Gloeothece verrucosa PCC 7822: one gene and its partners. The protein of the gene in region 3 interacts with the protein of the main gene of each other region in a pairwise test. Links are inferred from orthologs where the notes say so. Each region holds a gene or a part of one and is shown on either strand. Other genes may lie near its edges.

Region 1 (5,846 bases), 3.0 Mb from region 3 along the record:
CTTCCTGTTCGGCAATTTGTTTGGCTTCTACTGCTGCTTGAAAATTGGTAGAAAAATAAAAATTCGTTAAGGAAATTTCATCAATATGCAAGTCATAATTATTTAATCTAGTGATTAATAAATCAGTAATTTCTTTTTTTAAGTCTTCGCGTCTTGTAATAATTTCTTGTACAGTATATTTTGCCATAATGCCTTTAATAATTTCTTCTGCGGCTGGCTCAATAATCCGCTCTATTACCTGATCAAGATTGCCAATTCGTTGATAAATAATATTAGCTCGTTCAGGGACAATGTGCCAATTTAAAGAAATATCACTTAAAAGTTGTTGTAAATCTTTAGAGGCAATTTCTGTATAAATATCATGTTTTTGAATCCTTATACTCAGTCTTTCTACTGTATTAATAATCGGAATTATTAAATGAATTCCTTCTCCTAAAATTTTATTTTGAACTTTGCCGAACCGCATTAATACCCCTCTTTCACCAGCGTTAATAACGACAAAAAAACTCGCCACTAAAGCTAAAATGACAAACAAAAGCATCAGGCGGCTGGCTAAGGAAATATCTTTAGGGGTTTTTCTTGTATTTTTATGCTCAATGGGTTTAACAATTACATCTGTTTTCATGTTATTATCATGATAATTTAGCTTATTTTTTATTATAATATTCTTGAAAAAAAATAATTTAAAAATAATAATTAATCATCGATCCTTAGACAGATAAGTCAAACAAGCCTCGATGATTTATGAAAAATTAGCCCTCGCCTACAGAGGTGGCCCGCCAAGCGGCTACGGCTATTGTATACTGAGTGTAAACAGGTTAATCAGTAAACACTTTAGCATTTTTCAGTTGAACAAATACCTGTTGACCAGAATTTAAATTAAGTTGCTCAAACTGAGAACGACTCAGATTGACAGAAAAAGGTAACCCCTCTGAAGTGATTAACTCAGCTTGAATATCTTTTCCTAAATGAATAATTTTCTCGATGTTCGCCTGGATGGCTTTTTCCGTTGGGTTAGTCAACAATTCAATATCATAAGGGCGCACAAAAATCTTTTGAGAACTATGTAAATTCTCATCAGTTAAGAAATTAGCATGACCTGGAAAAATATTCACTTGTCCGATAAAACTCATCACAAAAGCACTCGCAGGATTATCATAAATTTCGGCAGGTTTGCCGATTTGTTCCACCCGACCATGATTCATCACCACAATTTCATCAGCTACATCCATCGCTTCTTCTTGGTCATGGGTAACAAACACGGTAGTAATTTTGACCTCGTCATGTAAATTCCGTAACCAGATGCGAAGTTCTTTACGAATTTTGGCATCTAACGCCCCAAAAGGTTCATCTAACAGCAATACTTCAGGATGAACAGCTAAAGCCCTAGCTAAAGCCACCCTCTGTTTTTGACCTCCGGATAACTGAGAAGGATAGCGCTCACCTAACCCCTGCAACTGAATTAAATCTAGTAATTCATCCACCCGTTGCTGAATTTGTGCTTGGGTATACTTCCGAATTTTTAGCCCAAAGCCAATATTTTCCCGGATGGTCATTTCTTTAAACAGGGCATAATGTTGAAAACAAAAGCCGATATGGCGTTTTCTCACATCTAAATAGGTGGTATCCTGCCCATTAATAATAATTTGTCCACTATCGGGTGTTTCTAAACCAGCAATGGCCCGGAGTAAGGTAGATTTTCCTGAACCCGAAGGGCCCAGCAAGGCGACTAAACCTCCGGGTTTTACTTCTAAACTGACCTGACTTAATGCTTGGAAATTCCCAAAGTTTTTAGAAACTTCTTTAATAATAATACTCATGGCGCTGATTCCTAAATCTCATCAATAAACCAATTTCTTCCCCAATCGTCATTAATATGAAGATTTCTGGTCAATTGCATATTTCTTAAAAACGATAGGGATATCGTACTCTATTAGATTGAGTAATCTGTAATCTTTTTTACAAAAACTTAAGTTTTGTGTAACTTATATTAACACATCATTCCTCATCCTTTAGATAGAGGTTAGAAATTAGAGGAAGGGTAAAAAACCCTAAAATTTAGATTTAGCTGCCCAAAAAGTTCTTATAAAACCCCAAATATCCTCATCTGTGTTTATCTGGGGACAATTCCCTCAACTTGCCCTAAGTAACTTCAGTAAACGCTCACCCGCTTGAGCCAAAGTTTCTGGCTTTTTACTAAAACAGAAACGAATAAACTTATGTCCCCTTTCTGAAAGGGCAAAAAAACTTGATCCAGGGACAACCGCTACCCCGATGTCTTGAATGAGATATTCGCTAAAGGCTATATCACTGGGATAGCCAAAATCCGAGATATCCGCAAAAATGTAGTAAGCTCCTTTGGGAACAAAATAAGAAATCCCCACTTGATCCAACAGGCTGAGTAAATTATCGCGTTTTTGTTGATACAGTTGAGCCAGTTCAGCGTAATAACTAGGAGGAAACTGCATAGCCGCGACACCGGCTCTTTGTAAAGGAGCAGGAGCGCCTACCGTGAGAAAATCATGGACTTTTCGAATGGCTCGTGTCAATTGAGCATCGGCTAAAACATAACCCACTCGCCACCCCGTCACACTATAAGTTTTAGACAAACCATTAATGGTTACAGTTCTCTGTTTCATGCCGGGTAAAGTGGCCATCGCCACGTGCTTAGTACCGTCATAGAGAATATGCTCATAAATCTCATCGGTAAAGGCCAATACATCCCACTTCTGACACAGTTCAGCAATTAAAGTGAGTTCTTGCTCACTAAAAACTTTGCCTGTGGGATTATGGGGAGTATTAATGATAATGGCTTTGGTACGGTCATTAAACGCCTGTCGCAGTTCAGCTTCATCAAAGGTCCAATTAGGAGGATGAAGAGAAACATAACGAGGCGTGGCATTAGCCAGAATAGCATCAGGGCCATAGTTTTCGTAGTATGGCTCAAAAACAATCACTTCTTCCCCAGGATCAACAGTGGCTAACAGGGTGGCGATCATCGCTTCGGTGGAGCCGCAGGTTACCGTAATTTCTTGCTCTGGATCAATCTCTAAGCCTAAATACCATAAGACTTTTTCGGCGATGGCATGACGCAAAAGACGATCGCCCCAAGTAATCGCATACTGATTCACATCGTTTAATATCGCCTCACTAGCGGCTTGTTTTAACTCAGACGGACAAGGAAAGTCAGGAAACCCTTGAGCGAGGTTAATCGCGCCATATTTGAGCGCAAGCCGAGTCATTTCTCGAATAACCGACTCGCTAAACTGGTTTGCCTTTGATGAAATTTTTCCTCGGCTGACCTGAGTCACTGTTAAGCCTCCTTGTTTAAGGTTTGAGTAGCTTTTGTTATTATTCTATTATAATTATTTTTGAAATGTATTTCATTTATATTAGAATGCAATTACGATTTCACTCAAACTCAGAATTAACCCTTCTGATGATCACAAGCTAATCATTAAAACCTGTACTCAGATATGCAAAGCCAAATTTCCGCTCAAAAACCCTTATTTTCTCTAGATCTCCCCCTTAACGTTAAATATGCCCTGTTGGTGTTACTCGAGTTAGTCACTCACCCATCGGCATCAATTGACGAAATGGCAACTAAATACTTGATTTCCAAACCTTATCTAGAATGGATTTGCGCCAATTTACAACGGGGAGGCTTGATAGATAAGCCTAAAGAAGCTGAGGAAATTTATGCTTTAAACTTCCAGCCAAAGCAGATCACATTACTCGATGTTGTTAGAGCCATAGAAACTCAGGCTAATCCAGTCATGGGTTTTGAAACTTATAGCCCAGATAGAAGACTGATTCATCAAATTTGGCACGAAGTGAGGACAGCCGCTCAAAATACGCTACAGCAATACACACTGGAAGATTTATGCCAAAAACCCAATGCCTATGATTGGCATTAACCATAAAACATCAGTCATGTTCATTAGATGTGCCCCAAAAGTCAAATCCCAGCCAACTCTTGCCACTTAACCTTTTGCCTTTTTAGTAACCGAAACTACATTAATTATTTTCTTTCCTAAATTACACTTATCTGATATAATTTTAGTAAATTAGTCCAGCAAAGATCATGTTTATTTCTAAACTTCTCCAAATCCAAAAGAATCGTCATCAAAATCGTACTAGCCCAGTCAAGAGTCAAATAACAGTTAAACCTTTTATTGATCTATTTTTAGATACAGCAGGGTGGTATACTCTCGGACATTGTGATCGCAGAGAGTTTTTAGCGGCTGTTATCAAAAAAGAAAAATATCCCTATTCTAATTTTCGTCTTAAGGACGTTCAATTGGCTTGGGCAAAAGTAGATGCTAATAACTTTGAATTAGTGGATAAAGTCACTGACGACGCTCTACCGATTACTTTAGTTGAAGACATAGGACAATTAGGAGAATATTAATCAAACAAGTTACAATTTTGGCTCAAATATTCATTAAAAAAAGCAAAACAACTCCTAAACCAACAGAGTTTTTATATCAATTTTCTCTAAGATTGCATCTAGTCGAAACTGCCTACCCCCCCTCTTGGGGGGACGTTTCATATTTATCAGTCAATTCCTTTGCTAAATGACCCTAGATTTCATAATGCCAAACCTCTTCTTCACGTAGAACAATTCTGTGTAAAGGATAACGCTCGATTACTCCTTGTTGCTCCAATTGATTAATAGCTCGTGTAATAGTAACACGAGTTGAGCCTAATATTTCAGAAAGTTCCTGATGAGTTAAACGTAAATCAATTAATTGCCCTGTGGCGGCTACTCGACCAAACTTTTGAGCAAGCCAAGTTAATAAACTCATGAGCATAGGCTCAATTCTTTTATGACTACGGATAAATGCTAATTCTTCTAACTGCTGAATGTGAGATAAGAACATTTCAGTAAATTGATAACTGTCAGTGGTGGGAACCGAAATAGCTTTAACAGATGTTAAACACTCCATTTGATAAGGTTGAACTCGGGTTAAAGCTTGTCCGACAATATCCCCCGGCCCCCATAATCCTAAAATCACGAGATTACCGTCTTCATGCCATGAAGAAGTCCGCACCACTCCACTCTCTATTTTCCAAAGAACATCGGGTTTAAGAGGGATAAAAGAACGCCGCTTAAAAGACCAATTGTTTTTAGATTTGAATTGAGGTGTTACCGATAAAGAAGCAGAAAGAGTCATAATTTATCCCAAATAAAAATTAAATTCCAGAGCCATCGAGAAATTCTTCAATAACCTTATTATTCTGTGCCTTAGCTTGATGAGTTAATAGAAAGTAATGATCAGGTAAATTAGTCTCAAGCTGTAAGTGTTCAACTTGTTCCTCTAAAGCTTTAACCCGTTCAAATAAAGTTTTAATCACTTCTGCCGGTAAATCCCGATGATAATCCGAGGCTAAATTTTCTTCTGACAAATCCTTTCTTTCAATCACACGCCCAGGTATGCCGATGACGGTACTATTACTCGGTACATCTTGTAAAACCACAGCACCGGCACCAACACAGACATGATCTCCGATGTGGATATTACCCAAAATCTTAGCTCCTGCTTCCACAGTCACATACTCTCCTAAAGTAGGATGACGTTTTCCAGTGGTAGAAGATGTCCCTCCTAAAGTGACTCCTTCTCGAATCACGGTATAGTCTCCTACACAAGCCGTTTCTCCAATCACAATGCCCATCCCATGAGCAATAAACACTCCTTGACCAATTTTTGCGCCTGGATGAATTTCAATCCCTGTCAAAAAACGATTCAGTTGAGAAATCAAACGAGGAATTACAGGCAAACCCTTTTTATAAAGTTGATGACTAATTCGATGCAGCAGTATAGCTTGGAATCCAGGATCACAAA
Region 2 (5,852 bases), 2.1 Mb from region 3 along the record:
CCGTTAGCTGGAAGTTAAAAAAAATTTTTCTTCACTAAGAATATTTTTTTATCGCCGTTTTCTGTTGAGTAAAAGACAAAAATTTTTCTAGATTTATTTTAATTTATCAAATTATTGTTCATCAGGTATTAGACAAAAAAAAAGTTACCTAATAGGTAACCAAGCACGGCCATAACCAAAACAATACTCACGCATAGTGCGGCAAAAAATAGGATTAATTTTATTATAAAAAATTTTATAATCTTATTTTTCATCTGCCTAATGTTTTAATTAATATTAATTATAAATGTTGGGGGATATACAAGAGGCGTAAAAAAAGCCGCTCAGGGAGAGCGACAATATTTAATTGCTTAACTTTACTATTTTATTCTGTTACAGCAATTAGGTAGGTTAAGGAGTTAGGTTAATAATATCTTAGTGAATAAAAAAAACTTAAAACTCTATCTTAAGATACAAGAAAATGTTAAATTTAATTAAATAAAAGTTATATAGTGAAAGCCTATAAAAAAAATTGTCGCCCGTGAGGGCAACATATTCTCGACAGGATTTCTCCTTAAAAAAAGGATTATAATTTAACAGAAGAAGCTTCTTTAAAAAGAATAGCTTTTTAATTTTTTTAGTTGCCTCTGTCCTCTGTCTGAATCAATGTTAAATAAATATGTTTTTGTATATACAAAAGAAAAGAAAAAGTCTAAAGTCTTGCTATAAAAAGCGAGGGAAAGACCATATTAATTCCCAAATGACTATCCTCGGCTGTGAAATGTGAACACACCCGCACTAAATCAAAGGTTATTGATGAGATTATTGGGCTTCTAAAAAAGTGCTAATCTCTAACCTTGAAGTGTTTTGACGTTTAACCATTAAGTCCCAGGATTAGAAGTCGTATTTTGAGCTTCAGGACCGGGAGTAGAGGTTTTTTTGGGAGCCGCATTACCTAAAGGAGCAACATCTGAATTAGAGGGTTTCTGGCTGGTAGGCACAGGCGCTTCTTCAGGAGGCAGATTAGGCTTTTTGCTGGAGGGGCCAGCAGGGGGTTCAGTTTGGGTTACATCAGGACTCGGTAGGTTTGAAGGAGATTTTGGCGGCTCAGAAATCGGCTCAGGTTTAATGTTTTGAGGAATGGGAGACTGTTCAACCACTGGGGGTTGTTGCTCTTGTTGGGGTTTAGGAGATTCTTGTACCTGAGTTTCTGGCTTAATATTATTGGGAATAGGAGACTGTTCAACCACTGGGGGTGTGTTTGGCTTTTGATTGTCTCGGTTATTAGAAGGTTGTGTGATGGGGGTTTCAGGTTTTTTATTGGTGGCTTCAGTGGGGGGAACCACAGGCGCTTGAGGAGATGGCACAGCAGCCGGAGCCGGGGTTGTCGGCCTTGTCTGGGGTGCTGGTGCTGTTTGTCTTTGATTATTTTCAGATGGCAGTTCCGGTAAGTTGCGGGTGGGATTAGCAGCCGGTTTAAAGCTTACCGTAATGCGATAGGGTTGGTTGCCTCCTGTGGCGTTGGGAAAACTACGAGCGAGAATATCTCGTTTTGCCTGTTCATTTAAGACAGGATAGCCGGCGCTTTTAATTAAGGTCAAATCCACAACTCTTCCAGAAGCATCTACCACAACCCCATACTCGCTGGTTCCTTCTAAGTTTGTCGCAATAGAGGGAGTATTTCCAGCTAGACTAATGACTTCCGGTTTGAGGGTTTTTTGTCGCACTTGATCGCGACTGAGCCAGCTAACATAATTTTTCAAGGCCTCTTCATCACTGGTATTAGCCCCATCGGGTTGCAGGGAAGCCTGAAGCTCTCTAGCTCGGGCAATTAATTCTTCTCGTAAGCGGCTTTGACGCGCTTCTTCAAGTTGAGGATCAATCACTCTAGGATTATTCAGAGCGGCTGTTTGCTCGGGTTGCTTGACCTCTTCTTCTCGTAGTTTACCTTGATCGATCGGGGACCTTCTTAACTGATCGAGTCCAAAATCATTGCCCGCATCCGGAAAATTCGGTCTAGGAATCTCATCTTTAAAGGGTGATTCCTGGGGTTGTTGGTAAGGTTGAGGGGTACGAAGTTGCTCAGGTGGGGCGGGTAAATTTTGCGGAAGGGGAGGCACTGACGCAATGGGTGGGGAGTAGATATTCATTGGCGGCAGCGAGGAAACAGGCGGCAAAGACGGCGACGAACGCAGTCCTTCTAAGGGAGGTAAGGAAGGTAAAGAGGGAGTTTGAATGGATGAATAGGAATCAATTGAGGGGGGAATCTGGTTTGGATCAATGGTAGGCGTATCTGCTAGAGGGGTATTTTCTACCGAAGGACTAGAAAATTGGGTTAAGTTTGGGGTGGGAGTGGATAGCTTCGGTAAGCGGCTCTGTTCAGCCGGGGTTAACTCAATCAATTTGACATCAGTTAAGTCGGATGCACTTTTATTAGCGGCTGAGAAATAAGGAAAAGCCACTCCTAATACCAAAGCATGAATCCCAACAGAGGCAACAATAGCGGCTGTATTGGAGCTATTGAGCGGCTTGATTATTGGAGACTCAAATATAACTGCGGAAGCCATAATCTTTATAGTAAGTTTGGTTTTGTTATAGCATCAAATTTAGATCTATTGTAGAGGCTAGTGACCAGTTTGTCGGTCACCAACCCCCCTAATTAATCTTTAATTTGTACTGGCATAACCAAATAAGTCATTTTTAGGCCTCCAAGGGGAGTAAAAATCACCGGTTGCTTTTCCTGATTGAGTTGCATCTGAATCTCAGCCGCTCCCAGAGCTTTTAATCCATCCATTAAATACTTGACATTAAAAGCAATTTCTCCGCTTTCTCCACTGATTTGCGCGTCCATAGATTCTCTAGCACTCCCTAAATCTTGAGATTCTACCGATAGAATTAATTGTCCCTTTTCTTCTGCTAGGGTAAATTTTACTAAATTATTTTTTTGATCGGCTAATAAGGCGACTCTCTCGAGAGAACTTAACAATCGTTTACGTTCTAAGGTAGCCGAACGGGAAAATTGATGGGGAATTAATTGCTCATAGTTGGGATAAGCACCTTCTAATTTTCGGCTGGTTAGGCGTTGAGAACCTAACTCAAAAATCACTTGTGCTTCATCAACGTAGAGGGCGACTGCTTCAGTTTCCTTGTGCATAGTCATGATTCGTTCTAATTCCCGTAGGGCTTTAGCCGGAATAGTAATAGCAAAACCTTCTAAATTACTCTCCGGTTGAGGTGTGCTGTCTTCTTCTTCTGTTGTTTGTTGGGTAGGGGTTTGAACCACAGCTAAACGATGTCCATCTGTGGCGGCAAATTCTAAACTATCCTGCAAGCCGGACAAATGAACTCCGGTTAATACTTGTTTAGTTTCGTCGGTACTGGCGGCAAATAAAGACCCTCGTAACCCTTCGGTTAAAGCAGATACGGGTAATCTCACGGGTTCGACATTTTCGATGGTTGGGAGTTCAGGAAAATCATCGGCTTTCATTCCCCTGAGTTGAAAACGCCCAGAAACCGACTCAATAGTCACTTTGGATTGTTCTTCTTCCCCGTCGTCCTCTTCTTCTAGAGTGATGGTGATTTCTCCTTCAGGAAGTCGAGAAACAATATCATTGAGAAGTTTAGCGGCTAAGGTGATACTACCGTCTTCTTCCACATTGGCACTAAAACTGGTACGAATTCCTAAACTAAGGTCAAAGGCCGTTAAGCTGATCAATCCTTTTTCAGTATCAGCAACAAATAACACATTTCCTAAAATCGGATGAGTGGGACGATTGGGTACTGCACTCCTAACCAGTGAGAGGTTAGCATTTAGATCGCTTTGGCTACAAGTAAATTTCATCGGCAAGTAAAGACATTAGTCTACGGCCAGGTCAATTGTATTATTAATGGGGCAAGAGAAATATAAAATTTTGCCTTTTTTTAAAATTACCCGTTTCTTCCTTAACCCTAGCTTGTGGAAAACCTGTGGAAAACTAATTTAACTTTTTAATAAAATTTTTCGATTAACCATTTCCCAATCGCTGAAATAACCATTCTTCTAGGTCATTATCGGTTTTTAACCTACTGCACAAACCTAATGAGAGTTTTCCACAGCTAACCGCTATTGGTAGAGTAGGGGTAGCTAGATTGCCCCTAGAGTTAGTTAGTTGTTCGGTATCCCAATGGGCACAAAATCATAACCATAAGACGAACGATTTCCGGGTTCAACTCGTACTAGCTGAACCGGTTGGTTACGATCCCCGGAGGGTAAAAAGCGAATCTTTGTCCCTGCACCCTCTGCTGAAAAACCCCGAGTGGCTAGGGTTTCTTGTATTCCCTTGCGAGTCGGGTTAACGCTCATGGCCGCGATCAAAGCTTTAGCCGCATCATAACTCATGGCTGTGCGCCAGTTCACATCTGCGCCCCATAATTTGCCAGACTCTAGAGTAAACTTGGCCGCTTTGTGGGCTAAGATCTGCCAGGGCACTGCAATAACCATTCCTTCTGCATTTTTGCCTCCCAGTTGTAAAATTTCTGGTTTATAAGCACTATCTCCGCCTAATAGAGCTAATTGACCTTGATTAACTTGAATAACCCACAGTGCTTGCTTAAGGGTTTCTGTATTCATGGCTAACATTAAAACTTCTGCGCCTTGTTGCTTGGCGATTTTGACGGCTTCTGTTGCATTAAAATTGGCTTCGACGAAATCAATTTCAGCCACGATTTCTCCGCCATCTCCATAGACAGCAGAGGTAAAAACATCTTTGAGGGATTTACTGTAGCTACTTTGGGAGTTAAAAAAAACTGCCGCTTTTTGTTTTTTGAGGGTTTCGAGCATATATTTAGCTAATGCTTCGCCGGCAAAGCGATCACTTGGTACTGTCCTAAAAATATAGGGACCGATTCCTGATATTTCTGTACTGGTGCTAGTGGGAGAAATCATCACTAACCCTTGAGGTTGATAAACTTCTTTAGCGGCGGCAATGGTTGTACTACTGCCAAAATGACCGATAACAGCGATTATTTCTGGCGTTTTAGCCCATTCTTCAGCAAGCTTTTGAGCAATTTCTGAATTATTATCATCGTTAGCTATGAGGACTTTTAAAGGTATGCTTTTGATGCCGCCAGTGGTGTTAATTTCTGCTTGAGCTTGTGCCACTCCTCGCAAGATTTCTTGCGCCGCATTGACATCAGTGCCTATGGGAACCGCTACGGCGACGGTATAGGCTTTTTTATCGCCTATTCTAGCATTATTTAAATAGATGAGGGCTTCAGGGTCATTTTTTTGGCTCTTTAAAGATGTTTCTAAAGATTGAATGGCGATGGGATAATTTTGAGCCGCAAAGGCTGTTGCTGCTGTTTCTTTGTCTGTATTTTTTAGGGTTGGGATTAATAGTTTATCTCCAAAACTGAAGCGGCTAAAAATAGAATTTTCAGAGGGAGATGGTGGTAAAGAACTTGCTCCCGTGTTAGAAGAAGTGATTGACACTGAATTAGGATTGTTTTGATTCAGATTTTTGATCAATATTGGTATGAGCCAGACTAATCCTAGCCCTACCAAACACAGGGTAATTACTAATGCGAGAATTAAAATTAGATTGTCATTTTTTTGAGACATTATTTTAATTCAATCCAGGAAATTTTATCTAGAAAGAAGTTGATAAATCAAACGGAATAATGAGGTTATAGCTACAGCCACTAGGGTCATAAAGCCAGCAATAATTAACACAGTTGGGGTAGGCAAATTATTTCTTAAAAAAGGCAGTGCGACAATTAAAACAGCAGTAATAACAGCAATAATAGGTAAATCTTTTCCTTCAATGATCCGACGGGACTGAAGAAAAATCAGGCCACCCAGTAACATTAACCCTAAAATCATACCACCAGTGGAT
Region 3 (6,106 bases):
TTCTCGGCAGAACAACAGGCATGATCGCTAACAATCCAATGAATTTGATTATTAAGTAGAGCTTGCCACAAATATTCTACATCTTCTCGGGGACGAATTGGGGGGTTAACTTTTGCCCATTTACCTGTCGGAGTATCTACATCTAATAACAAATGTCCGATAGTGACTTCTCGGCGAAAATTAATGTGAGGAAAGATAGTTTCCATCATTAAAGCGGCTTCTATGGCTTTACGAGAACTGAGATGTAATAGGTTAATATTCAGACAATGGGTTTCATTGGCTAAATAAGAAGCAATGCAGATGGCTAAACCTTCAGAATGGGGGGGACGTGCGGCACTGTAAGCTTTTAAACCGGTTAAAGTTGTATCTTGCTGGACAATTTTGGTGTAGGCGTTGAGGATGTCTGCCACTTCACAATGAAGACTTAAACTAATGCGCTCGCTCTGTTGGGGATATAATTCTCTTAGCCGAGTTAAACCCCGCATAATAAATTCAAAATGCGCTAGATCATATCTTTCCTCTTTGTTAATCATTAAAAAGAGGTTTTGGTGGTCGGAAAGACCATGTAAACCATAGCCGCCGTAAAACATAAATATTTTAAATGACCCAATCCCATATTTTTCAAATAGCATTGGCATCTCATCAATATGAGCGGCACTAATGGGGGCAATATGATAACCGTAATCTACAAAAAAATTTCCTTGGGATAGGGTTAAAACTTCGGGAAAAAAATCTTGGTAAGAGCCGCCTTTGTTGAGATAATATTGCCCGGTACGGATGTAATTTAGGCTGGTGGTTACTCCTCCGCTTGCAGCCGCTTTGCTTTCAGTGATCGCATCTTGATCGAGGGGTTGATAGATGCCGATGTGCATATGAGCATCCACTATCCCAGGAAATCCTAACAAATTTTGGGCATCAAATAACTCTCGGCTTTCTTCTGGGTTAATATTAGGAGCCATCTTGGCAAATTTGCCGTCTTTAATCCCTAAATCAAGAATTTCGGCTCTATCTTGATGGGGACGAACTACCTGCACATTTTTGATAATTAGATCTAATAGGGGAGTTTCAGACACAGTAAACCTTACACTAAAATGAGTACAGTAGTAAAAGTTCTGGTTTGGTCAGCAATTGCAATATTGTCCCGAAATTCTAACCAAGTCCTATTAGTATTAAATCATCTTTAGGAGCAAAGCCAATGTCAAGTTTTAATGAATATCATCTTAATCCCGAGCAATTCCCTTTTCTAAAAAGTTTTCAAGCGAGTTGGCAAGAGATTAGAGATGAGTTTACAGGCTTTATGAAACAGGCATCTGATCAGGAGTTGAAAATTACTTATGATATTTTAGGCCCGAAAAGTAAAACCATTAAAACTAAAGGCAATTCAAAATATAGTGCTTTTGGGATTTTATTTCAAGGTTTGTTTATTGAAGAATATATTCAATTGCATCAAATTCGCTATCCCGATTATGACACAGATGAGGCTTCAGCTAAAGCACTGGCATTAAGACAAAAATATTTCCCTCATTTGGCTAAGGTGATAGAACAAGTAAACATTGATTTTGAGGACCTGATTAGAAATGTCTATTTTGGCACATTTCATCCAGGCTTAGATATCAAACTCCATGTCAATTATAATCCCCACATGAATCGCGGCTATTTAGGATTAATCGTACCTGAAGGGGATGTGGCGATGAAAATATGCCACGATAAGCTTTATTGGCAGGAAGGAAAATTTATGGTTTTAGATCACAGCTATCCACACTGCCCACATAATTACACCAATTATGATAGAACTGTTTTGGTGATAGACTTTTTTAAACCCGATGAACCTAGAGAGCAACTGAGACGGTTTGAACAAGAACAAGTTAGAGAACGTATGCAGGATAATCCCTATAGTTTGGGTGTTTTTGGCAAAAGTGATCGCGCTCTAGAAGAAGATTTTATTAAGTATGGTTTAGCTCATCAATTAGAGTGGGATAAAGCTTTGAGTTGAGAATAATCATTGAGTAGTAGGATAAATTTAAAGGCCTTTCCAGTCCGGACAATGATCGTCGGTTGTCCATCCATAGGGATGAAACCCACAAATTAAACGGGTGCGAGTGGTGCGAGTTTGACCATAAGCTTTACCATGATAGTGAGTACATCCCTGACAAACGGTAGGACGAGATGAGGCAACCTGATTAAATCCTAACTGAGAGCGTAAAATTTGACATTTAGATTGATGACGATGCCAACGCCGATAGATGGTTTGTTGTTGTATCCAATTTGCGGTTAAGGGAACAGAGGTAGTCTGACTAAATGTACTAGGCATAATTTGACGTAGATGGATGAGTAGCTTGATAACACTTCCATTGTGCCAAATATTAAAAAAATATTTATATATTTTAGGTTGTAAAAATTTTAACTTATCCTAGCTACTTAATTGCTCTGGATCTATTCCGCGTTCTCTGAGTAACTCGGCTAGGCGATCGGCGCGTTGCCGCTCTTGTTCGGCGCGTTGCCGCTCTTGTTGGGCTATCTCATCTCCTGTTAAAAGTAGATTCCCCTGACTGTCGCACCAACGTAACCAGTTATACGGTTGACCTTCAAATACTCCCTCCCATAAAGTTAAACCTAAGTCAATATCCTCCATCCAATAGTCATCCCGCCGACGATAACGCAAGGCTTGTAATTGATAAACCGAGAGGACCTCACCTTTTAAGCAGCGTAAAGGATCAAAAACCACATAATAAGCGACTCTTGCTCGTGCATAATCTTCTAATTTCGAGCCTAATTCATTGCCTACGGTATTAGAGACTATCTCTATGGCTACCTCTGGGGGTTTTCCCATATTCCAAACAAAATAGGAGCGGTTTTTCTTTTGACTCCAGTCTTCGGGAACACTTACCCCAAAACTAAGCATAACATCAGGAACTAAGGGCGGATGTTTTTCGGCATAGAATAAGCCGACATTCGCTAATACGACAAAGGGAGTTTCTCGCTTTAAGCTACTGTAGGCACTTGCCGTTAATAATCTTTGCTGTTTTTCAGAGAACCAACTATCCACAGGCGTATCATCTTCGATCGTTATATTGCTGATATCGGGTTCGATAAATTGTTCTTCTTCTGTAATAGAAGGTTGTTGGGTGGGAGTGGTAGCTTGTGACATAAATTTAGTTATTAGAACTATTATAAGATTATTTGTTTTAATTCTAGTCCTTTTTCAAAAATTTCCTCAATGGGTAACATTTGACCGTCATCTGTCATGAATTTATGGTCTTTGGTGGCTCGAATAATTGACCCATCTTCTAGACAATATTCAAAGACTTCTTGCTGTCCTCGATGATGCCATTGGGCTATAGGTTGAGTATAGACTAATCCATTTTTGTCAACCGTGTAAACGGTGCATTCTATTTGTTCTTCGACAATTTTACCAATGGGCATGGGCCCATATTCAACGGTTAAAATTTCTGTGTCATAGCTGAGGCAATATTCAGCAAATTTTACCATCTGATCAAATAAGTTTTCGGCGATTTCTTGCGGCACTCCATTTTTAGTTGAACCATCAATAAAAATCTCCTTGTGCTTCTGCATTTCTGAGATTTTCTTTTTCCCCATCGCGCGACGCAATAAGTCAGCTTCTCCTAAAGAATAACCCGCTAAATCTTGCGCCATTTTCATGATTTGTTCTTGATAGACAAGAACCGCATAGGTTTCTTTTAAAATAGGTTCTAGTAGAGGATGATCGTATTTAATCGGTACTCGTCCATGTTTACGGTCAATAAATTTAGGAATCAGTCCGGCATCAAGAGGCCCAGGTCGGTAGAGTGCTAAAATCGAAGAAATATCTTCAATACCCGACGGTTTTAAATCTCTAACAATTTGACGCATTCCCGAAGATTCTAATTGAAAGATTCCTTCTAAATCTCCTCTTTCTAAAAGCTTATGGGTGGCTTCTATATCTTTCGGTAACTTTTTATAGACTCCTTTAGCGATGATTTCTAAAGCTTTTCTTTCGTCTAAAGGTAAGGTTTCTACATCGATGTCTTCCTGTTTATTCTGCTTAATTAATTCAGCCGTTTTTTGAAGAGTGGTTAAATTTTTTAAGCCGAGAAAGTCCATTTTTAGCAGTCCTAAAGACTCTAAATCTTCCATGTAATACTGAGTGATTACTGCCCCATCATTATTTTTTTGTAGCGGCACTATTTCATCTAACGGTTGAGAAGAAATTACCACGCCTGCGGCATGAACCCCAAAGGTTTTGTTTGTTCCCTCAATGCGGATAGCCATGTCTACCCAACGTTTTACGTTAGGGTCATTATCATATTTGGCTTTAAATTCGGGTTCGGGGGTTTCATCAGAAATCATGACCTTTAATTTCGTTGGTTTTCCTCGAGAAACGGGAATTAATTTAGCCATTTTATCTGACTCAGCGTAGGGAATATCTAATACTCTGGCCACATCTTTTAAGACAGCTTTAGAGGTGAGACGGTTAAAGGTAATAATTTGAGCAACATTTCCCTCTCCATATTTTTTCGTTACATATTTAATCATATCGTCCCGTCTTTCTATACAGAAATCGGTATCAATATCAGGCATAGATTTCCGTTCAGGGTTAAGAAATCTTTCAAATAATAAACCATGATGAACGGGATCGATATTCGTAATTTTGAGGGAATAAGCTACTAAAGAACCGGCGGCTGAACCTCGTCCTGGGCCAACGGGAATTCCATTATCTCTGGCATATTTGATATAATCCCAAACCACTAGAAAATAAGTAGAAAATCCCATCTGCTGAATCATTTTTAGTTCATATTCTAGCCGTTTTTTATAGAGGGGATTCAGTTCAGTAATGGAGTGGCATTTAAGACGTTCTAGTAATCCCTGCCAAGCTTTTTCTTCTACATAAGTGTCAGGGGTATGACCGGCAGGAACAGGATAATCCGGTATACGCGGCTCCCCTAAAATTTTATAATCTTGAACAACTTTCTCGGCAACTTCTAAGGTATTTTTAATCGCTTCTTCAATAATTTCATCTTCTAAATGATCGCGGAATAATTGCCGCATTTCCTCGGCTGATTTGAGATATTCTGTGCCGCTATAGCGCATCCGCTTTTCTTCGGAAATTAATTGACCGGTTTGGATACATAATAAAGCATCGTGGGCTTCTACGTCATAACAAGAAATAAAGTGAGAGTCATTGGTTGCAACGATTTTAATGCCTAATTCTTTGGCGATTTTAACGATTCCTAGATTGACAATTCTGTCTTCTTTTGAACCGTGATCTTGTATTTCTAAATAGTAATCATCGCCGAATAAATCTTGATACCATTTAGCGACTTTTTTCGCTTCTTCTAAGTTGCCGGCTAAAATCGCTTGAGGAACTTCACCCCCTAAACAAGCACTGGTGACAATTAATCCTTCATGATATTGTTCTAGCAGTTTTTTATTAATACAAGGACGGGCAAAAATTCCTTTTCCATGCATACCATGAAGACTCGAAATAGTCGTCAGTTTAACTAAATTTTTATAGCCTTGATTATTTTTAGCTAAAACCACTTGATGATATTTGCGCTGCTTTTTTGTCCGGTCATCAAGATCGGCATTAATGATATACATTTCATTGCCAATAATGGGTTTAATATTTTTGCCGCGACAGATTTTAATTAATTCGATCGCCCCATACATTACGCCATGATCTGTCAGCGCGATAGCCGGCATTCCTAATTCGATCGCCCGATCAATTAAGGCGGGAAGTTGAGAAGCGCCGTCAAGAAGACTATAATCACTATGGATGTGTAAACCAACAAAAGACATAATTAATTTAAAGTTTAATCTTCAAAATTCAGCTTTAATTCTCCTCTATTTTACCCCCCTTATTCAGAGGGGATAGAGAGGATCAGTGGGGGGGGTGAGGACAAGTCCCTTATCAATAATATTAAGGGTTAGTGTGGATAATATAAGGGAAGGGACCTGTTTCTAAATTAAACCATCGTTGTTGAAGTTGGGCATTATTTTGACTGCTAATGGTTTGATCAACAAATTCCTGCCATTCTGGGTTATTTTTAGGAAGAATACAGGCGTAAAGTTCAGTAGTCATAGGAACATTAGGCATAATTTCAAAATC
Region 4 (5,858 bases), 1.7 Mb from region 3 along the record:
GATAGAAGTTAGCCCAGAAAGGAGTAAATTAAAAGCACTACTCTCGATTTTTGGGCGAGAAACACCAGTAGAGTTGGAATTTAATCAGATTGAAAAACAAGGCTAACCTATGGCAAAGAAAATAGTCGCAATTATTAAATTAGCCCTTCCTGCGGGAAAGGCTAACCCCGCCCCTCCTGTAGGTCCCGCATTGGGTCAACATGGGGTCAATATTATGGCTTTTTGCAAAGAATACAATGCAAAAACGTCAGATCAAGCCGGAATGGTAGTACCGGTAGAAATATCAGTCTTTGAAGACCGCAGTTTCACTTTCATTCTTAAAACTCCTCCCGCTTCAGTTTTAATCCGTAAAGCCGCAGGAGTAGAAAGAGGTTCTAACGAACCCAACAAAAAGAATGTCGGCTCAATTACCAATGACCAACTGCGAGAAATAGCCCAAACAAAATTGCCAGACCTCAATGCTAACGATATTGAGGCAGCCATGAAAATTGTGGCCGGAACCGCCCGCAACATGGGAATCAGCATTAAAGATTAATGCCCTTAACACTCATCAATTAACCTTATTTACTGTTTACTATTTTTCGGGGAGAAGCAAGCGCTTCGTTATCAACCCAAGGAGAAAAAATGCCTAAAAAAATATCCCGCCGCTTAAAAGAGGCACTGGCTAAAGTCGATGAAAATAAGGCTTATGAGCCGCTAGAAGCCCTCAATTTACTCAAAGAAACCGCAACAGCCAAATTTGACGAAACAGCCGAAGCTCATGTGCGTCTAGGCATTGACCCCAAATACACCGACCAACAATTGCGGACAACCGTTACCTTTCCCAAAGGCACCGGCCAAACCGTTCGCGTGGCCGTCATCGCCAGAGGCGAAAAAGTCCAAGAAGCCAGTAATGGAGGGGCTGACATTGTTGGCTCAGAAGAATTAATTGACGAAATCCAAAACGGAATGATGGATTTTGAGGTATTAATCGCTACACCAGATATGATGCCGAAAGTCGCTAAATTAGGGCGTTTATTAGGTCCGAGAGGCTTAATGCCATCCCCTAAAGGCGGCACCGTCACCACAGATTTAGCCGCAGCTATTCAAGAGTTTAAAGCAGGGAAACAAGAATTCCGGGCTGACCGAACAGGGATTGTTCATGTTATGTTTGGAAAAGCTTCTTTTTCTGCCGAAGACCTGTTGGTTAACTTAAAAGCTTTACAAGAAACCATAGACCGTAACCGTCCCTCTGGGGCAAAAGGTCGTTACTGGCGTACAATTTATGTTTCTGCTTCGATGGGTCCCTCTATCCAAGTAGATGTCAACAGTCTCCGTGACTTGAAAGCAGAAGCCTAAATTTAATTTTAAATTCAATTAAGGCCATAACCGAAGACAGTAGGTGCATTTCGCTTAATATCCTGCCGAGGTACTAGCCAAAACAAGAAAAAAGTCAAACCCGAGTCAAGAGTTATTCTTGAGCTTTATCCTTTTATCCTTGTGGCTTTTAACCCCGGCAAAACGCCAGGGGTTTCTTTATGGTCTTCATGCAAAAGTGTTTTTTAACCCTTAAGGAGGTGACAACCCAATGGGAAGAACCCGAGAAAACAAAGAAGAGGTGGTAGCGGATTTCAAAGGACTCCTAAAAGAGTCTCAACTAGCCGTCGTCATCGATTATCAAGGGCTAACGGTTGCTGAAATAACCGACCTACGCAGGCGGCTACGCCCCCTAGGAGGAACCTGCAAAATTGCCAAAAACACCCTTGTTCGCATCGCCGTTGATGGGGATGAAAAATGGCAAGTCATGCACGAACATCTCAAGGGGTCCTCTGCTATCCTGCTCGTGCCTGAAGATGTGGGCGGAGCCGTGAAAGCTTATAAAGCCTTCCAAAAAGACAGCAAAAAAACCGAATTACGCGGTGGTGTCATGGAAGGGCGCAGCTTGACTAAAGATCAAGTAGAAGCTTTAGCCGATTTGCCCACCAAAGAGCAATTATATGCTCAAATCGCTGGCGCTCTCAACGCTCTGGCTACCAAGATTGCTGTGGGCATCAAAGAAGTTCCCTCTTCTATTGCACGCGGTATCCAAGCTTATTCCGAAAAGGAAGAAGGCTAATTAGTGCGGAACACAGTGAAGCACCCCAGTCAATAGTCAGTAATCATTAGTCATTAGTAACTAGCATACTCGCTTTTTTACGACTAATTAATCAATGATTAATTAATGACTAATCACTAATGACTAATCACTAATAACTAACCATCTATTACACAATAAGGAGTAACATTCATGTCTGCTGCAACTGATGAAATTTTGGAAAAGTTAAAAAGTTTGACCCTCTTAGAAGCGGCTGAACTGGTTAAGCAAATTGAAGAAGCTTTTGGCGTTAGCGCGGCTGCACCTGTTGGCGGTGTAGTCATGGCTGCTCCTACGGCGGCGGCTGCTGCTGAACCTGAAGAAGAGAAAACTGAATTCGATGTTATTCTCGAAGAAGTTCCGGCTGATAAGAAGATTGCAATCCTTAAAGTGGTTCGGACTATCACTGGTTTGGGTCTTAAAGAAGCTAAAGACCTTGTTGAATCTACTCCTAAACCCATTAAAGAAGGAACTAACAAGGACGACGCTGAAGATACCAAGAAGAAATTGGAAGAAGCTGGTGCTAAAGTCAGCGTGAAGTAAGTTTGATTTAAAGCTGAGTTTGGGCAGGCTTAATTGACCTGCCCTTCTTTTATCATTAATTATCAAAATTAATAATGTTGCTCATTCTCCCTTAAACACTAATTTAAATTCCTGATGGCTTAATCTTATTGCCGATTAATTTGAATTAATTCCGTCAAAATACTATCTAAACTCCCATTCACTTGAATATGATCAATCTTTTCAGCAATGCGTTCTAAAACCTCCAGTTCTTTGAGCCGCAATGCCACAGGGTTATCCTCCATTACTTTTGCAGTATTCAACATACTACGAGTCGCTGCGGTTTCTTCTCTACGTCTAACCACATTAGCTTGAGCCGCTTTTTCAGCTTCTACTACTTTGCTCAAAATCGTTTTAATCTCGCCAGGTAAAATTATATCTTTTACTCCGACAGAATCGACTTCAATTCCATAGTCTGCGGTTTTAGCGCGAATGTATTCGGCTACACTTTGATCGATCACGCCTTTATCTTCCAATAAAGCATCTAAAGTCTTTTCACCGACTGCCGCCCGTAAAGCAAATTGTAATTCTTTGTACAAGAAATCAGAAACATTTGATAAACCATTTTTGGCTCTAAGGGCATCTTGAATGCGGAAACCCGCCGTTAAATTCAACCGCAAAGGCACTTTATCTTTTGAGAGAATATCTTGACCCGATACTTCAATAGATTGTAAACGTAAGTCAAATACTTCAGTTTGAAATGAGCGTCCAAACACCCACCAAGCATGAGTCCCTGGCTGTAATTGGGCTTGAAATTCTTGGTTAATATACAACAAACCTAGGTGCTGTGATGGCACTTCTCGAATATGTAAACTGTTGTGACTCAGTAATAAAACCTCTTTAGAACCTGCCAGCAATTCGGCTACTAAATTAGGCGGCAATTTTGCCTCGCTGCTAATATCAATAATTTCCACTTCAACCCCCTGCCAAAATAACTTGCGGCTGGTGGGTGGCAAAATAGAAATAACCTTACCTAAATATCTTATGATTGCCACTTGGTTACTTTCTAATTGAACAATTTGGCAATAAGTTTGTACAAACTCAGGATGTTTTTCAATTAGGACATCTTCAAGAGGAAAATCAGGATTAGGCACAATGCGGCTGAGAGTTCGCACAGCCACGTCCTTATTTACAACCCAAAAAGCATATTCTCCCTGTTCGAGAGGCCGCACAAAATTATTTTGAACGTACAGCAAACCAATCTCATATTCTGTGACTTGAAATTTTTTCAATCCGTTTAAAGTTATGCCCCGCACTTGCTCGACAAACTCAGCCGGTAATTCCAAACTTTCGTCTAAATTGAAAATATGAGATTCTACCTCAATAAAACCCCGCCAAAAAGCACGAAGTTGATTAGGAGCAATGCTGATCCAGTTTTGACCGTAGCGTACTAAAGCGGTTTGATTAAAGTTTGTTCTAACAATTAACAGCTTATCACTCAGTTCGGCTGAGTGAGTTACTAGCAATAATTCTAGATTTTCTATCTTAGCTTCTGCCTGGTTGAGGTCATAGGTTTTAAGATTCCAATGGCGACCAAAATAAGTATAGGTTCCTGGTGACAAAATTTTCTTAAAATCGCTGCGGTGATATAAAATTCCGATTTCATTGGGTTTAATATAAAAGGTTTTCCACATAGAGAATAAAAGAGGCAACTGTAGCCACCGGAAAAGTTTAGATAAAAACATTTGTTTGTTTGATAGCTTTAACGACTAGCTGGAGTTGGTAACCTCTAGCCGAAGCATATTTCAATATACTACATATAATACACAACTTTTTTTACTCTGACCATACAGATGTTTAACTGTTCAGGTGCGGGCAAAAGTTTCTCCAAAACTGGATTAAGAGGGCTGAAATTTTCCTCTAGTTAGCCAAAGGCTTCCTTGAAAAAGCAAACAGCACTCAAATACGCCGTTCGCTTTGCCAATACCACAATCTCCCTAGAGAAAGGGATTAGGAAAACGAAGGGACATACTCAAGTTAGGGAAAATGGCTTTTGCTCTGGCTCCTTCACAGGGATCAAACATCTGTACTACAGAGTAACCGATACTAATCTAATGGGTTTGTCACCCACTAAAAACTACGTTGTTGCGAAGTTGCCTTGTCCCTAACAAGGTGTCCTTTAACCTGGACGAGGTTGCTGGTTGAAAGTATAGGAATCGAACCTACTACCAATCGGCGATACACCGATTGCTCTAACCAAATGAGCTAACTTCCGGGGGTTTGATACAGGATTCGAACCTGTGACAAGCCGCGTGTCAGGCGGTTACTCTTCCAACTGAGTTAATCAAACAGTGAAATAGTTAAAGCACTATGACGGTATACGCTCAGACTACAAGTCGGCGCACCAGTTGGGCATACAGAACCTATACTACAGTCTTATTACTTTATTACTACTTCTGTTCCAATCTAACACAAGCTCACCAGTATTGACGAGGGGGAGGTCACTGATCATATTTGTGTTTATTGTGCAATAAATGTTTATCCCCTCTCCTTGTAGGAGAGGGGTTGGGGAGAGGTCAGACCTAACTTAATACAGCAAATTAGCTATATCACGCCACTAGGAGCTTAAAAAACGAATCGAATACCAATTTTTAACCGTTAACCAAATTACCGACAACAACCCCGCTAAACTTAAGGTTAGTCCACTGTAGGGAATTAATAATCCTAAAACCGGTAAAATCGCCCCCGAAATGGTACAGATAACCGCCGCTAAAGACGTTCTTATATTGGTACCTAACCCCCAAACTAAAATTAACCAGATCAAAGAAATTCCTGCAAGAGCTAATTTTACTTCTATAAGGCGGCTAAGATAAGTTAGTGCCAGTAAACCCGCAAAAAATAGAGCCGCTATGATAGCTAAATCTCGTTCTTTTAGCGGCAAAGAAAAATATAACAACAAAATCCACCACAAAAATATTCCAGGGGCTAACATTAATAACCGAGGAATAACCCCAGTATTTTTAATGGATTCTGTGGCAGTAAACACCCCAAAAGGATTAGCAACAGAGACATTTTCCTCAAAAATCCAAGTAAAAACTGTTCCTTGACCCTCAGTTTTAATTTCAGAAGGAACAATGCCGCTTGCAAAATCAGCTTTAGGAAAATTTGCCGTAACTATCAAGCGAAAATTAGACAATAAATCTCCCCCGGCATTGTAAACCCAACGCGGTGCGCCTTGAACTTG

Evidence for each region.
Region 1: the proteins of CYAN7822_RS21240 (region 3) and CYAN7822_RS07710 interact in binary tests that used the Escherichia coli proteins (3 or more experiments, as listed by UniProt). The link is inferred for Gloeothece verrucosa PCC 7822 from one-to-one orthologs.
Region 2: the proteins of CYAN7822_RS21240 (region 3) and dnaN interact in binary tests that used the Escherichia coli proteins (3 or more experiments, as listed by UniProt). The link is inferred for Gloeothece verrucosa PCC 7822 from one-to-one orthologs.
Region 4: the proteins of CYAN7822_RS21240 (region 3) and rplL interact in binary tests that used the Escherichia coli proteins (3 or more experiments, as listed by UniProt). The link is inferred for Gloeothece verrucosa PCC 7822 from one-to-one orthologs.

Annotation. Positions count from the first base shown.
Region 1 is NC_014501.1:1,729,716-1,735,561, forward strand. The notes cover bases 1,223-4,100. They hold CYAN7822_RS07710 (pyridoxal phosphate-dependent aminotransferase), read right to left. Parts: upstream 3,312-4,100; coding sequence 2,133-3,311; downstream 1,223-2,132. Other genes in these bases: CYAN7822_RS07705 (sulfate/molybdate ABC transporter ATP-binding protein), read right to left, coding at 1,223-1,820; CYAN7822_RS07715 (RrF2 family transcriptional regulator), read left to right, coding at 3,477-3,917; CYAN7822_RS07720 (hypothetical protein), read left to right, coding at 4,085-4,100. Outside these bases: CYAN7822_RS07700 (prohibitin family protein), read right to left, coding at 1-625; more of CYAN7822_RS07705, read right to left, coding at 819-1,222; more of CYAN7822_RS07720, read left to right, coding at 4,101-4,411; CYAN7822_RS07725 (Crp/Fnr family transcriptional regulator), read right to left, coding at 4,584-5,177; serine O-acetyltransferase EpsC, read right to left, coding at 5,197-5,846. UniProt on the Escherichia coli protein: Shows aminotransferase activity with methionine and histidine as substrates, and to a lesser extent also with phenylalanine.
Region 2 is NC_014501.1:2,643,431-2,649,282, forward strand. Bases 1,730-4,613 are described here. They hold dnaN (DNA polymerase III subunit beta), read right to left. Parts: upstream 3,821-4,613; coding sequence 2,639-3,820; downstream 1,730-2,638. Other genes in these bases: CYAN7822_RS11585 (energy transducer TonB), read right to left, coding at 1,730-2,546; CYAN7822_RS11595 (ABC transporter substrate-binding protein), read right to left, coding at 4,124-4,613. Also shown: more of CYAN7822_RS11585, read right to left, coding at 861-1,729; more of CYAN7822_RS11595, read right to left, coding at 4,614-5,578; CYAN7822_RS11600 (serine/threonine-protein kinase), read right to left, coding at 5,603-5,852. UniProt on the Escherichia coli protein: Confers DNA tethering and processivity to DNA polymerases and other proteins. Acts as a clamp, forming a ring around DNA (a reaction catalyzed by the clamp-loading complex) which diffuses in an ATP-independent manner freely and bidirectionally along dsDNA.
Region 3 is NC_014501.1:4,763,234-4,769,339, forward strand. Bases 2,969-6,106 are described here. They hold CYAN7822_RS21240 (trans-splicing intein-formed DNA polymerase III subunit alpha N-terminal partner DnaE-N), read right to left. Parts: upstream 5,797-6,106; coding sequence 3,169-5,796; downstream 2,969-3,168. Other genes in these bases: CYAN7822_RS21235 (Uma2 family endonuclease), read right to left, coding at 2,969-3,148; CYAN7822_RS21245 (amino acid ABC transporter substrate-binding protein), read right to left, coding at 5,918-6,106. Outside these bases: CYAN7822_RS21220 (dihydroorotase), read right to left, coding at 1-1,073; CYAN7822_RS21225 (aspartyl/asparaginyl beta-hydroxylase domain-containing protein), read left to right, coding at 1,196-1,993; CYAN7822_RS21230 (hypothetical protein), read right to left, coding at 2,021-2,311; more of CYAN7822_RS21235, read right to left, coding at 2,411-2,968. UniProt on the Escherichia coli protein: DNA polymerase III is a complex, multichain enzyme responsible for most of the replicative synthesis in bacteria. This DNA polymerase also exhibits 3' to 5' exonuclease activity. The alpha chain is the DNA polymerase catalytic subunit.
Region 4 is NC_014501.1:3,025,711-3,031,568, reverse strand. The notes cover bases 1,072-3,961. They hold rplL (50S ribosomal protein L7/L12), read left to right. Parts: upstream 1,072-2,266; coding sequence 2,267-2,656; downstream 2,657-3,961. Other genes in these bases: CYAN7822_RS13280 (slipin family protein), read right to left, coding at 2,782-3,961; rplJ (50S ribosomal protein L10), read left to right, coding at 1,568-2,095; rplA (50S ribosomal protein L1), read left to right, coding at 1,072-1,338. Also shown: transcription termination/antitermination protein NusG, read left to right, coding at 1-106; rplK (50S ribosomal protein L11), read left to right, coding at 110-535; more of rplA, read left to right, coding at 625-1,071; more of CYAN7822_RS13280, read right to left, coding at 3,962-4,359; CYAN7822_RS13265 (hypothetical protein), read right to left, coding at 5,232-5,858. UniProt on the Escherichia coli protein: The binding site for several of the GTPase factors involved in protein synthesis (IF-2, EF-Tu, EF-G and RF3). Is thus essential for accurate translation.